Hydrogenophilus thermoluteolus: one gene and its partner. The protein of the gene in region 1 interacts with the protein of each later gene in a pairwise test. Links are inferred from orthologs where the notes say so. Each region holds a gene or a part of one and is shown in the gene's direction. Other genes may lie near its edges.

Region 1 (7,728 bases):
GATTATCGACGCCCAACGCGGCAGCGTTGCGTGGGAATTATTCGTCCCGAGCCGGGCGATCACGGCAAACCGGGCATGCCGGATCTCGGGGGACACGGATACTGCGCCACTCGAACCCCAGGCCATCGAAAAGCCACAATTTCCCCCACGACGGTTCGCCGCATCCCACGATCACTTTCAGCGCCTCGTGGGCTTGCAGTGCGCCAACGACTCCTACCAATGGCGCGAAGACACCCATCGTGGCGCAGCGCACTTCGGTCACGTTTTCCCCTTCCGGGAAAAGACAGTGGTAGCACGGTGAAGCCGATGCGCGTACGTCAAAGACCGCAAGCTGCGCGTCGAACCGAATCGCGGCACCGCTCACGAGCGGCTTGCAATGGCGTACACAGGCACGATTGATCGCATGGCGCGTTGCGAAATTGTCGGTGCAATCCAGCACGACATCGCTTGCGGCTACCAGTGCGTCGAGGTCGTGCTGCGCCAGCCGATGGGGAACCGCGGTCACGGTGACGTCTGGGTTCGCCAGCCGCAACGCGTCGGCAGCCGCTTCGGCTTTGGGGCGGCCGATATCGGACTCCGTATAGAGGATCTGCCGCTGCAAATTGGTGGCGTCGACCGTATCGCCATCGGCAACGGTCACCACACCAACACCGGCCCGAGCCAGATAGAGCGCTGCGGGACAACCCAAGCCGCCAGCCCCCACCACCAAGACACGCGCGGATCGGATCCGCGTCTGGCCTTCGATATCGATCTCCGGCAAAAGAATGTGGCGACTGTAGCGCAGCAGCGCTGCATCGTCGAGAAGATCGGTTGTGTCAGTGGTAGTGGCGCAACTCTTCTGGGGCGGGATCGTGGTCACCGTGGGGATGCTCCTGGTACTCTTGAACGAAGGCGGTCTGTGCCTGCTTCAGCAGCCGCTCCGGTTGTTCGAGATGCTCGCGCTGGACCGCTTCGCAGTAATGGTACCAAGCGCGCTGGACGCGCGCCGCAAGGGTGTCGTCCAGTGTAAAACCAGCGGCAATGAGCGCCTCTTCCAGCTCGACCAGCAAGTGGTCACGCACCGAATATTCGACGACGAGTGTATCGGGGGGTTCGATCTGCACTTTGAGCTTCTTGCGCTCGGCCAAAACAAACGCTGCGGCTTCCAGTGTCTGCCCCGCTTGCAGTCGTACCCGCAACGCACGACGCTTCTCGATCCCCGAACACGGCACCTCCGGTGCTTTGACCCGTCCAGCCAAACGATAGGGCGTTTCTCGCTTCATCGCACCACCTCCTTTCGCCGCCCGCTTCGGGTCATTTCGGCGTTCACGGTTTTTGCGCGACCGTCTGCGTCGGTGCGGCTTTCGTCACCTGCGCCCATTCCGGCAATACCCCATGGCGCAACCAGTAAAGCGCGGCTTGGAATTGCCGGTCCTGCTCACTGCCGTATTCGATCGGTTTCGTCGGCCCCTCATCGTTCGATTGTGTGTCGGCATCCGCCCCTTCGCCCCCACCGGCGTTGCCGTTTGGTTGGGTGGATGCGGCAGGACGACGAATCTGTCCTATCGCGTCGAGCTCGATGTGCCCTTGCAGATCGGCTTCGCGCAACGCTTTACGCTTGCCGTTTTCCCGTTCGGGGACGACGAAATCGGGTTCGATACCTTCCGCCTGGATCGACCGGCCGCTGGGGGTATAGTACAGCGCGGTGGTGAGCTTCAGCGCAGTGCCATCGTTGAGCGGTAAAATCGTCTGCACCGACCCTTTGCCGAAACTCTTTTCGCCCAAGAGCTTGGCACGGCCGTGATCTTGCAGTGCGCCCGCAACGATTTCCGATGCCGATGCCGATCCCGCGTTGATCAGAACCACCATCGGGATCGTGCGGAACACTTCCGGCCAATTGGCAAGATAGTCGCGTTGCTCGTCACTTCCGCGCAGATAGTCTTCGGCGCGCGCATGGTATGCCCGCTGCGTATCCGGCAATCGCCCCTTCGTCTTGACCACGAGCGCCTCTTCCGGCAAGAAAGCCGCCGAAACGCCGATCGCCGCGTGGAGCAACCCCCCGGGGTCGTTACGCAGGTCGAGAACGAGTCCTTTGATTTCCCCGTCACGCGCTTCACGCTTGAGCTGCTCGGCGAGCATTGGGCCGGTGGTCTCTTGGAAATTGGTGATACGCACGTACACGACATCACCTTCTCCCACCCGCTTCACCTTGACGCTGCGCACTTTGATCACTTCCCGGGTGATTTTCACCGTAAACGGTTTTTCGTTTCCTTTGCGCAGCACCGTGAGGGTAATCGACGTGCCCGGCTCGCCGCGCATCCGTTTCACCGCGTCGCGCAACGTCATGCCTTTCACCGGGGAATCGTCGAGCTTGATGATGAGGTCGCCCGCCTGCAGCCCCGCGCGCGCCGCCGGCGTCTCTTCGATGGGTGAAACGACCTTGACGAACCCATCCTCCATCGTCACCTCGATGCCCAAGCCGCCGAACTCGCCTTGCGTGCCCACCTGCAGCTCGCGATACTCTTCGGCATCGAGAAACGCCGAGTGGGGATCGAGACTCGCGACCATCCCACGGATCGCCTCGACCACCAATTTCTTGTTGTCCGGTTCCTCGACGTAGGCTTTGTTCACCACGTCGAGCACGTCGGCGAACGTGCGCAGCTCTTGCAACGGCAACGCGTTCGTCTCCGTTCGGCTCGCCCAACCCGTCACGGTCAGGGTAAGCAACACCCCGACGAACATGCCACTTACAGACCAAGCCATTCGGCGCCAACGTGTCGTCATCGTCTCTTCCTACTGTTTGAGCCAGGGGCGGGGGTCGACCGGCTTCCCGCCTTTACGCAGTTCAAAGTATAACCCGCTCGTCGCGAAATGTTCCATGCGTCCCACGCGACCGATCGTTTCGCCCTTGCGCACCGTTTCGCCCACATCAACCAGCGGTGCGTCGAGATTGGCGTAAATCGTGAGGAGTCCTTGCCCGTGGTCGAGGATGACGAGTTGTCCATAGCCACGGAGCCAATCGGCAAAGGCCACGACACCATCGGCGACTGCGCGCACGGAAGCCCCTTCTGGCGCTGACCAGAAAAGACCATGCCAAGTTCCACCTTCCGGCCGTCGCTCGCCGAAGGTTGCAGTCAATGTGCCTTGCGCAACCGGTGACGGCAACGCCCCACGCTGGGCAACCATCGCACGGGCCGTGGCACGATCGCCTTCGGGGATATTACCCCCCTTGGATTCTGCTTGCCGCCGACGCGCCTCTTCTTGCGCGCGACGCCTCGCTTCGGCTTCGAGTCGTTTCACGAGTTGCGACAACGCACGCGCGTCTGCTTCGAGCGCTTTGCGCCGTTCCTCGACGTTCGCGAGCGTTTCCGCCAACGCTTCGTGCAACACTTTGCGCTTCTCCGCCAACTGCTCCCAACGGGCACGCTCTTTGGCAAGTTCTGTCCGTTGCGCACTGAGCGCGGCCTGCTTTTGCGACAACGCTTGCGCCAACTTTGCCGCTTGCGCCCGTTGCGCTTCAGCTTGCGCGATCCAACCCTGTACCTGCGCCGCCGCCTCTTCGCGGACGCGCTCGGCAACGGCCGTAGTCACCTGCGGACCACCCCCAACCACTGGGTCGTGCGGTACCGTCAACGACAGTGCTTCGACCAGATGGGCCAAACGTTGTCGGCTTTGTTGCGCCTGCTTTTGCGCCGCCTCCCACGCTCGCTTGGCTGCGGCAACCTGTTCCTCGAGCCTTTGCGCTTCCGCTTCCAGGCGGGCCAACTGCCGGACAAGAATGACCGCTGAGGTTTCGGCTATTTGCAATCGCCGCTCGATCTCTGCCCGGCGCTCGGCAACACTTTTCGCTTTCTGTTGGAGTGCACGCAACTCTTCACGCAACGCGTTCAATTGCGATTGAGCTTCTTGGGCGTTGTTGGGGTTGGCTTCAGCACCAAACGCTACGCCTCCACCGAACGCGCCCACCACGAAAAACAAAAGGGCAGCACCCCAAAGGGCGCCGCCCTGCTTGCCGACATTCTGGCGCGGGTCGCGCACCGTCGCCCTTACTTCGCCCGCCCCTGTGCGGCCACTGCCGCTTGCTGGGCGCGAATCGTCTCTTCGTCGGCCAAATAGTAGTGTTTGACCGGTCGGCAGTTGGCGTCCAACTCATAGACGAGCGGCTGCGCTGTGGGTATATTGACCCCGACGATCTCTTCGTCCGAAACGTTGTCGAGGTATTTGATCAGCGCGCGCAGGCTATTACCGTGTGCCGCAATCAAGATCCGCTCTCCAGCTAAGATACGCGGTACGATCACCGTCTCCCAGTACGGTACGAAACGCGCCACGGTATCTTTCAAACATTCCGTACGCGGGAAGTCACTTTTCGGTAGATCCCAATAGCGCGGGTCATCCTTCTCCAAACGCGGATCGTCCTCCGCAAGTGCGGGTGGCGGCACATCATAGGAACGGCGCCAAACGAGCACCTGATCTTCACCATACTGGGCCGCAGTCTCGGCTTTGTTCAAGCCCTGTAACGCGCCGTAATGGCGTTCGTTGAGCCGCCAGGACGACTCGACGGGAATCCACAATTGATCGAGCGTTTCTAAAACGATGTGCAACGTTTTGATCGCACGCTTCAGCCGTGAGGTAAAAGCTCGGTCGAACGCAAACTCGTGCGCTTTGAGCAGTTCGCCGGCCGCACGCGCCTCTTCACTCCCTTTTTCGGTCAAATCCACGTCGGTCCAACCGGTAAATCGGTTTTCACGGTTCCACACCGATTCACCATGGCGCAGAAGAACGATCTTATACATCAGCATCCTCTGATATGATTATCGAAAAAACCGGCAAGGAACGTTCCATGCCCCCCAAAAGCAACGAAACATTTTATACTAGCGGCTTCACAAATCGTTCGCGAGACCCGTGGGAAATGTTGAGCCAAACGATCGTCGAACTCGCTGGGAAAGACGAACAGATCGAAATGGCGGCGCGGGCGTTGAAGTCGATCGCCCACCCGCTGCGTTTGAAGATTCTGTGCGTAATCGGTGAGAACGAAGCGTGCGTGCAAGAGATCGTCGATGCGGTGGGAACGTCACAGAGCAATGTCTCACAACATCTGGCGATCATGCGCGACAAAGGCATCTTGGCCACGCGCAAAGAAGCCAACCGCGTCTTCTACCGCGTTGCCGATCCGCGGACCCTTCAGCTCGTCGTCTTGATGCGTGAGCTCTTTTGTCACCGCTGAACGGCAACCCAAGGAGCAAGGAGCCAGCATGACTGTTACCGATTATCTGTTGCACCAATGGCAGTGGAGCCTTCTGGCGCTCGTGAGCGGCAGTTGGTGGGTCGTCGAGACCATCCGTGCGCTGACCGACCGTTCGCGTCTCACGCCGCTTCAAGCCACCCTGATGATCAACCAAGAAGGCGCGGTCGCGGTCGATGTCCGCAGCGACTCCGAATACCAGAGCGGCCATCTTCCGGGCGCGATTTTCGTGCCTTTGGAACGCATCCCAGACGACAAAGCGCTGCAGAAGGTCAAAAACCGCCCCCTGATCCTCTACTGCGAAAGCGGCGCCCGTTCCGCGGTAGCATTAAAAAAACTGCGTCGAGCGGGTTTCGAAAAAGTCTATCATCTGGTCGGTGGCTTGGTCGAGTGGCGCAAGGCCAACCTGCCGCTCGTCACCAGCAAAACGGAGAAAAAGCGCAAATGACGACCCCTGCCATTCGCATGTACGCCACGCACTACTGCCCCTATTGTGTCCGTGCGGAGCAATTGTTGCGCCGCAAGGGCATTGCCGTGATCGAAAAGATTTTGATCGACAACGACCCGGCGCTGCGCGACGAAATGATGCGCGTCACCGGACGACGAACCGTGCCGCAGATCTTCATCGGCGACACCCATGTCGGTGGCTGTGATGACCTCTACGCGCTGGAACGGGAAGGAAAACTCGATGCCCTTTTGGGGTTGAAGTAACACCCTTCCCGAACGCGAACCGTTCTCTTTTCTTGGTCAAGGAAACCATACGATGAGCGAAACCCATCCTGCCAATAGCGGCAACGCCCAAAGTCAGGCGCCGATGTTCACCATCGAAAAACTCTACGTCAAAGACCTCTCCGTCGAGGTCCCGCGCGCGCCCGACTGTTTCTTAGAAACGCAAGCACCCAATATCCAGGTCGAAATGGGCACTGCGGCGCGCAAACTCGACGAGGCCCATTACGAAGTGGCGCTCACCATCTCGGTCAAAGCCTCTGTCGAAGAGCGTGCGCTCTTCCTCATCGAGCTCACCTATGGCGGGGTCTTTCTGGTGCGCAACGTCCCCGAAAGCGATGTCGAACCCCTGCTGTTCGTGGCCTGCCCCAGCATCCTCTATCCGTATGCCCGCGAGGTGATTTCGGATGCCTCGACGCGCGCCGGTTTTCAACCGGTCCTCCTGGCACCGGTCAATTTCGAAGCGCTCTACCTCCAACAAAAGCAACAAGCGCAGCAAGCGCCCTCCACCGATACCCCCCAGTAACGAAAAGGAGTCCGCGCCATGCTTGGCCAGCCCTTCCAGCGACGGTTGCAAGACGCTGCGCACAGCGGGCGCGTTTTTCACCGCCTGGCGCTCCTCGTCGCTGCCTATTGTTTTGCCACTAATGCCTACGCTGCCGATTACCGCAGCGTCCGCGAGCCGGTACCGGTGCGAAAAGCACCCCAAGAGCAGGCGCCCATTGCGTTCTACTACGGTCCAGGCACTCCGGTCGAGCTCATCCAAGAACGCAACGGCTGGGCCCAAGTGCGCGACAAAGATGGGGGCGGTCTCTTTTGGGTTCCGGCCAACGCGCTCACGACGCAACGCACGGTGATCACACGTCACGCCGAAACCGAGGTTCGTTCCGCACCGGACAAAAGCGCGGCCCTTCTGAGCGTGCTTCCGGCAAATGCCGTATTGCGCCTGAACACCGCACAGCGCACGCCTCCCGGATGGGTAGCGGTAGAAACGGCGCAAGGAACAGGGTACGTGGCCAAACGCGACGTTTGGGGCTGGTAAGCGATGCGACTGGCGGTTTTGGGGGCGGGCGCGTGGGGCACGGCACTTGCGATCGCATGGGGCCAACACCACCCGGTCACCCTCTGGTGCCGGTCGCGCGCATTGGCCCAGCGCATACACACACAGCGCACCAACGAACGCTACCTTGCAGGCCCGGTACTGCCGCCCAACGTGCGTGTCACGGACGATTGTGCTACCGCAATCGGTGACGCAGAATTGGTGGTCATCGCCACACCTCTTGCCGGACTTGCCCAAACGGTCGCCACCCTTGCCCAGACAGCACCGCACACTCCTTTCCTCTGGGCGTGCAAAGGGATTTTGCCCGACACGCAAGAACTGCCGCACGAAATCGCGGCGCGCGTCTGGAGTGAGACTACCGCTGCCGCGTTGCCCGACCACGGCGTGATCACGGGGCCAAGTTTTGCGCTGGAAGTGGCGCAAGGACTCCCCACCGCGGTCGTTTTGGCGTCACACAATGCCCAATGGGCCAAAGCGATCATCGATACGCTCCACCAGCCGCGCTTTCGCCTCTACGCGCACCATGACGTCACCGGCGCAGAAGTGGGCGGTGCGATCAAGAATGTGATCGCGATCGCGGCCGGAGTCGCCGAAGGGTTGGGGTTTGGGCTCAACACGCGTGCTGCGCTCATCACCCGGGGTCTTGCCGAAATGGGTCGGCTTGCCGAAGCCCTTGGTGCCGAGCGTGAAACGTTGATGGGGCTTGCCGGAATGGGGGATC
Region 2 (6,581 bases), 540 kb from region 1 along the record:
GAAATTGAGCGGCATTTCGGATCTGGCGGAAGCCGTTTTCGGAGCACCGGCGCGAGTGGGAATTCCCTATTTGAGCAATGAAGCCGAAAAGTGGGAGGATCCTGCGTATGCTGCGGTCAGTGGTCTGCTGCACGCACAATGGGGGGATGCTGCGGTTTGGACCAAACGGCGGTCCGGGTGGTTCGCGCAGTTGCTGCGTTGGTTTTTTGGCACAGAAAATCGTTGATTGGCGATAAATCGGTTAGAATCGAACAAAGTCAGGGAGAAGGGTCATGGCACTGCACGCATTGGAAGAGGTGGTCGAATCGGCAGAGGCGAAAACAGTCATTCGTGTTTTGGGCGTCGGCGGGGCCGGGTGTAACGCGGTCGATCACATGATCCGTGAGGGGGTAGCTGGCGTCGAGTTCGTCGCGATCAACACCGACGCGCAAGCGCTCTCCCGTGCGCTCGCGCCAACCAAAGTCCAATTGGGACGCAGTGGTCTCGGTGCCGGGTCGAAACCGGAAGCGGGGCGGGAAGCGGCGTTCGAAAGTCGAGACCAAATCGCCGAAGCGCTCGACGGTGCGCACATGATTTTCATCACCGCCGGGATGGGTGGGGGAACAGGAACCGGTGCGGCGCCTGTGATCGCTGAGATCGCGAAAGAGATGGGGATCCTCACCGTTGCGGTGGTCACCAAACCGTTCGAATTCGAAAATCGCGACCGCGTTGCTGAAAGCGGGATCGAAGAGCTCACGCGCCACGTCGATTCGTTGATTGTGGTCTTGAACGATCGGCTGCTGGAAGTGTTCGGCGACGATGCCCCGTTCGAAGCGTGCTTCAAAGCCGCCGACGATGTCCTCAAAAACGCAGTTGCCGGGATCGCCGAAATCATCAATGTTCCCGGTATGGTGAACGTCGACTTCCAAGACGTGCGCACCGCGATGGCGGAGATGGGACGGGCGATGATGGGTTCGGCAGAGGCAAGCGGAGTCGATCGGGCCCGCGTCGCCGCCGAACAGGCAGCGGTGAGCCCGCTCCTTGAGGGGACCGAACTCTCTGGCGCTCGGTGTGTCTTGATCAACATCACCGCAAGCCGCAGCTCGCTCAAGATGAGCGAAGTGCGTGACGCCGTGCGGGCGATTCAGGGTTATGCCGCGCCGGAGGCGTTCGTCAAATACGGCACCGTTTTCGACGACGCGATGGAAGACCGAATTCGGGTCACTGTCGTCGCGACAGGACTGGGGGCGGGGCGTCGTCAGACTACGTCCGACCTTTGGGAAGAGGCCCGTGCGACGGGTACCTATGGTGCTGCGGCTACGCATGCCGTAGCGCCGAATGGTCGTTCCGCGAGCGCAGCGGCAGCGGAAGCGAGCAAAGTGATCCGCTCGTCACGTGCCACCGGGCGCAAACCGGTCCGCTCGTTCGCCGAGCAGTTGGCGAGCAAGGGCATGGACAAACTCGACATCCCTGCGTTCCTGCGCAAACAAAACGACTGAACGGGGCGCGTCCGTGATCCCGCAACGAACGCTCGCTCGTCCCGTCCAGACCGTTGGCGTGGGATTGCACAGTGGAGCCAAGGTCGCGTTGCGTCTGCTCCCGGCTCCCCCAGATGCCGGAATTCGATTCGTACGGATCGACCATTCCCCCGCGGTGGAGATCCCCATTTCCGCCGACGCGGTGGCGGAGACCCGTCTCTGCACCGGAATTCGTCGCGGGGATGTCGGGGTGGGAACGATCGAGCACCTCCTCTCTGCGCTTGCAGGGGTGGGTGTCGACAATGTTACGATCAAACTCGATGGCCCCGAAGTGCCGATCATGGATGGCAGCGCGGCGCCGTTCGTCTTGTTGCTTCTGGAGGCAGGGACGGTCGCACAATCGGTACCACGCCGTTTTGTCCGCGTGAAGCGTCCGGTTGTGGTCGAGGATGGCGACAAATGGGCGCGGTTGGAGCCGTTCGACGGGTTCCGGCTTTCGTTTCAGATCGAATTCGACCATCCAGCGATCGCCGCGTCGAAGACGGAAGCGGTCGTCGATTTTGCCGAAGAGAGCTACTTGCGCGCGGTGGCGCGTGCCCGTACGTTCGGTTTCGTCCATGAGGTCGAGCAGTTGCGCCAGATGGGGCTTGCGCGCGGTGGCAGCCTGGAGAACGCCGTGGTGCTCGACGAATTTCGGGTGCTCAATCCCGGCGGCCTACGGAGTCCCGATGAGTTCGTCCGCCACAAGATCCTCGACGCGATTGGGGATCTCTACGTGCTGGGGCACCCGCTGCTTGCCCATTACCGCGCGTACAAATCGGGGCATGCGCTCAACAACCGGCTTTTGCGCGCGCTTCTGGCCGACCAAACTGCGTGGGAGTGGGTGACCTTTACCGATTCCAGCTCCGCGGGTCATCGCGTTGGCTGGCCCCATCGCCGCCCCTCCCTCCTGCCGATACCTGACGCCGTTCCGGTTTCTTGACGGTGATTGCGTTTCGTATCGTCCTCGTCCTCACCGTTTTGGCTGTGCTCGTGGCGCTTGCTGCCTATTTCGTGACCGGTGAGCGGCGGTGGGTGCGCTGGGCGCTGCGCGGCGCGAGCGTAGGCGGCGCGATCCTGCTTCTCTACTTACTGCTTTTTCTGCTCGAGCGGCTCGTCGCGCTGTGACTGGGGGCTCGCAGCGGGCGCGTTTTCGGTCGCGCGGCGAAGCCACGCGGTGAGCGATTGTGCCAAGGGGTCGTCTGCGGGAAGTTGCGCGCGCAGCTCGGTGAGCGCCGCGATCGCAGCTTGGCTCAACCCGCGTGGCGCATGTGCCGGCGCTTGCGGGCGTTGCGCGAGCGTCTGCACGAGCTCTGGCCGCACCCGCCAGCGGATCGCCGTGACGGCAAAGCCGCGGCGACCCAGTTCCGCGATGAGCGTTGGGGTCATCTGTTTCAATTTCGCGACGACGAGTGCGGACGGACTCATCACCGTCAATTGTCCCCCCTCGAAGCGGCCGACGCTCAATTGCGCGCACCACTCGGGCGGCAGGATTTCGCTCAGCGCCTGCTGCACTTGCCACAACCATAACCCTTGACGCTGCAATTCGCGCAGACGCGATTCGCCCGCGAACGCCTCCGGAAGACGCTGAAAGGACATGATACACTTCACCTTTGACGCGTAATCGCCTTGGAATGTAGCATGATCGCGAAGCTTTTGAAAAAGATCTTTGGCAGCCGCAACGACCGGTTGATCAAACAGTACCGCGGAATCGTCGCGCGGATCAACGCCCTCGAAGAAGCAACCGCCCGTCTCTCCGATACCGAATTGCAAAACAAAACCACGGAATTCAAACAGCGCTTCGCCAACGGCGAATCGCTCGACACGCTGCTGCCTGAAGCGTTTGCAGTGGTCCGTGAAGCGGGCAAGCGCGTGCTGGGGATGCGCCATTTCGACGTCCAGTTGATCGGCGGCATTGCGCTGCACCAAGGGAAAATCGCCGAAATGCGCACCGGTGAGGGGAAGACTTTGGTCGCGACCCTTCCCGCCTATCTCAATGCGCTTACCGGCAAAGGGGTGCACGTCGTTACGGTGAACGACTACTTGGCCAAACGGGACGCCGAATGGATGGGGCAATTGCACCGTTTCCTGGGGCTGACCGTGGGTGTCAATCTGCCAGGGATCGACCACGCGGCGAAGCAGGCGGCCTATGCGTGCGACATCACCTACGGGACCAACAACGAATTCGGGTTCGATTTCTTGCGCGACAACATGGTCTATCGCCCCGAGGATCGAGTGCAGCGGGGGCTCCATTACGCGATCGTCGACGAAGTCGATTCGATCTTGATCGACGAAGCGCGAACCCCGCTCATCATTTCGGGACAGGCCGACGACAATACCGAACTCTACGTCAAAGTGAACGCCATCATCCCGCTGCTCTCGGAGCAGAAAATGGAAGGGGATGAGATCGTAACGCCGGGTGACTACACCGTCGACCTCAAAGCACGCCAGGTGCTCCTCACCGAACAAGGGTATGAAAAGGTCGAGCGCATCCTCACCGAACAGGGGCTGTTGTCGGAAGGGACGAGTCTTTACGATCCGCGCAACATCACCCTGATGCACCACGTCTTTGCCGCGCTGCGCGCACATGCGCTCTTTCATCGTGACCAACACTACGTCGTTCAGGATGGTGAGATCATCATCGTCGATGAATTCACCGGTCGTTTGATGCCCGGTCGCCGCTGGTCGGAAGGGTTGCATCAGGCGGTCGAAGCCAAGGAAGGGGTCCCGATTCGCGCCGAGAATCAGACGCTCGCGTCGATCACCTTCCAAAACTACTTCCGGATGTACGAAAAATTGGCGGGAATGACGGGGACCGCCGACACCGAAGCCTACGAGTTCCAGCAAATCTACGGCCTTGAAACGGTGATCATCCCAACCAACCGGCCGATGATCCGCAAGGACGAAAACGACCGGATCTACCGCACCGCAAAAGAGAAGTGGCAAGCGGTGATCGAAGACATCGAAGAGTGCCGCAAACGCGGTCAGCCGGTGCTGGTCGGGACGACCTCGATCGAAGTGAACGAATTCCTCTCTGGGCTCCTCAAAAAAAGGGGGATCCCACATCAGGTGCTCAACGCGAAGCAGCATGCGCGAGAAGCGGAGATCATCGCTCAGGCGGGGCGCCCGGGGATGGTGACGATCGCGACCAACATGGCAGGTCGGGGTACCGACATCATCTTGGGCGGGAATATCAAACCTCAGGTCGAAGCGATCCGCAACGACCCCAACCTTTCCGAAAGCGAAAAAGCAGCGAAGATCGAAGCGCTCGAGAAGGAGTGGGAAGAGAACCATCGCTGGGTGATCGAAGCCGGGGGGCTACGCATCATCGGGACCGAGCGGCACGAGTCGCGCCGTATCGACAACCAATTGCGCGGTCGCGCCGGTCGTCAGGGCGACCCCGGCTCGTCGCGTTTCTACCTCTCGCTCGAAGACCCGCTCCTCAAGATCTTTGCGGGCGACCGACTCAATGCGTTGATGGTGCGGCTCAAAATGCCCGAGGGGGAGGCGATCGAACATCCGATGGTGACGCGGGCATTGGAGACCGCGCAGCGGCGGGTCGAGCAGCACAACTTCGATATCCGCAAGCAACTGTTGGAGTACGACGACGTCGCGAACGAACAGCGCAAGGTGCTCTATGCGCTGCGTAACGAAGTGGTCGACGCCGCGAGCGTCGCGGAGATGATCGACGAGATGCGCGCGGGGGTTTTGCGCGACACGTTCCGTACCTTCGTACCGCACGACAGTATCGTCGAGCAGTGGGATCTTACCGGACTCGAGCAGACGCTTGCCAGCGAATTCGCATTGCCGCTCCCGGTCAAAGCGTGGCTCGAAGCGGAACCGGAACTGAGTGACGAAGCGATGCTGGCGCGGATCCTGGAAGCCGCAGATCACGCCTACGCCGAAAAGAAAGCACTCGTCGAGCCTGAAGCGTGGGCGCAGTTCGAACGTTCGCTGCTCCTGCAAAGCATCGACCAGCACTGGCGCGAACATCTTGCAGCGCTCGACCATCTGCGCCAAGGCATCCACCTGCGCGGATACGCGCAGAAGAACCCGAAACAGGAGTACAAGCGGGAGGCGTTCGAGCTTTTCGAAACGATGCTTGAGGCGATTCGCCGCGACGTCACACAAATCCTGATGACGGTTCGGATTCAAGCGCCGGAAGCGGTCGAGGCGGTGGCCCAACAGGAACCGGAACTCAAAGCGCTCCATTTCGAACATCCCGACGCGGGTGTTGCGACCGCAGCAGAATCGGAAAGCGACGGGCAACGCGCTGGCCAAGCGGAAACCAAGGGCGAACCGTTCCGCCATGCGCTTCCCAAGGTGGGGCGGAACGACCCGTGCCCGTGCGGATCGGGGAAGAAATACAAACACTGTCACGGCCGTTTGGTGTGAACCGCTCTGGGCAAGCGGTTGGATAGGAAAGGGTAAAGAGTGGCTGTTGGTCTGACGTTTCAACCAGAAATTTTGCAGGCGGTCCCGGGGGTTCGATTGGGGGTGACCGAAGCGGGGATTCGCAAAGCAAACCGCCGCGACCTCACGGTGATCGCGCTCGATCCGGGCAGTATCGCTGCCGGGGTGTTTACGCAAAACCGTTTCTGCGCCGCGCCGGTCCGGGTGTGCCGCGAACATCTTGCGGCAACGGGTGGAAAAGTGCGTGCGCTTGTGATCAACACCGGGGTGGCCAACGCGGGCACCGGAGCGCAGGGGCTTGCCGACGCGCGGACCACCTGTGCCGCGGTCGCAGAAGCGCTGGGCGTTACCGCAACCGAAGTCTTGCCGTTCTCCACCGGCGTGATTCTGGAACCGCTGCCGATCGCGAAAGTGCTCGCCGGGATCCCCGACGCGGTCGCAACCCTCAGCCCCACCGGCTGGGCGCACGCAGCGGAAGCGATCATGACCACCGACACCGTGCCGAAAGCGGCCAGCCGAACCGTGACACTCTCCGACGGCAGCACGGTGACGCTTACCGGCATCAGCAAAGGGGCCGGGATGATCCGGCCCAACATGGCGACGATGCTCGGGTTCATCGCCACCGACGCCCGGGTCGATCCCCACTGGCTCGAGGCATTGGTTCGCGAAGTC

What was found. The genes of interacting proteins can lie anywhere in the genome.
Region 2: the proteins of secB (region 1) and secA interact in binary tests that used the Escherichia coli proteins (3 or more experiments, as listed by UniProt). The link is inferred for Hydrogenophilus thermoluteolus from one-to-one orthologs.

What each region holds. Positions count from the first base shown.
Region 1 is NZ_AP018558.1:1,367,947-1,375,674, forward strand. The notes cover bases 4,797-7,728. They hold secB (protein-export chaperone SecB), read left to right. Parts: upstream 4,797-5,984; coding sequence 5,985-6,473; downstream 6,474-7,728. Other genes in these bases: HPTL_RS06650 (ArsR/SmtB family transcription factor), read left to right, coding at 4,889-5,203; HPTL_RS06655 (rhodanese-like domain-containing protein), read left to right, coding at 5,232-5,669; grxC (glutaredoxin 3), read left to right, coding at 5,666-5,932; HPTL_RS06670 (SH3 domain-containing protein), read left to right, coding at 6,492-6,989; HPTL_RS06675 (NAD(P)H-dependent glycerol-3-phosphate dehydrogenase), read left to right, coding at 6,993-7,728. Outside these bases: HPTL_RS06620 (sirohydrochlorin chelatase), read left to right, coding at 1-2; HPTL_RS06625 (HesA/MoeB/ThiF family protein), read right to left, coding at 38-859; HPTL_RS06630 (hypothetical protein), read right to left, coding at 816-1,262; HPTL_RS06635 (S41 family peptidase), read right to left, coding at 1,306-2,763; HPTL_RS06640 (murein hydrolase activator EnvC family protein), read right to left, coding at 2,773-4,017; gpmA (2,3-diphosphoglycerate-dependent phosphoglycerate mutase), read right to left, coding at 4,026-4,772. UniProt on the Escherichia coli protein: One of the proteins required for the normal export of some preproteins out of the cell cytoplasm. It is a molecular chaperone that binds to a subset of precursor proteins, maintaining them in a translocation-competent state.
Region 2 is NZ_AP018558.1:825,673-832,253, forward strand. What follows is about bases 2,793-6,091. They hold secA (preprotein translocase subunit SecA), read left to right. Parts: upstream 2,793-3,137; coding sequence 3,138-5,891; downstream 5,892-6,091. Other genes in these bases: HPTL_RS04040 (DciA family protein), read right to left, coding at 2,793-3,095; argJ (bifunctional glutamate N-acetyltransferase/amino-acid acetyltransferase ArgJ), read left to right, coding at 5,931-6,091. Outside these bases: cell division protein FtsA, read left to right, coding at 1-226; cell division protein FtsZ, read left to right, coding at 273-1,478; lpxC (UDP-3-O-acyl-N-acetylglucosamine deacetylase), read left to right, coding at 1,492-2,439; HPTL_RS04035 (hypothetical protein), read left to right, coding at 2,442-2,624; more of HPTL_RS04040, read right to left, coding at 2,586-2,792; more of argJ, read left to right, coding at 6,092-6,581. UniProt on the Escherichia coli protein: Required for protein export, interacts with the SecYEG preprotein conducting channel.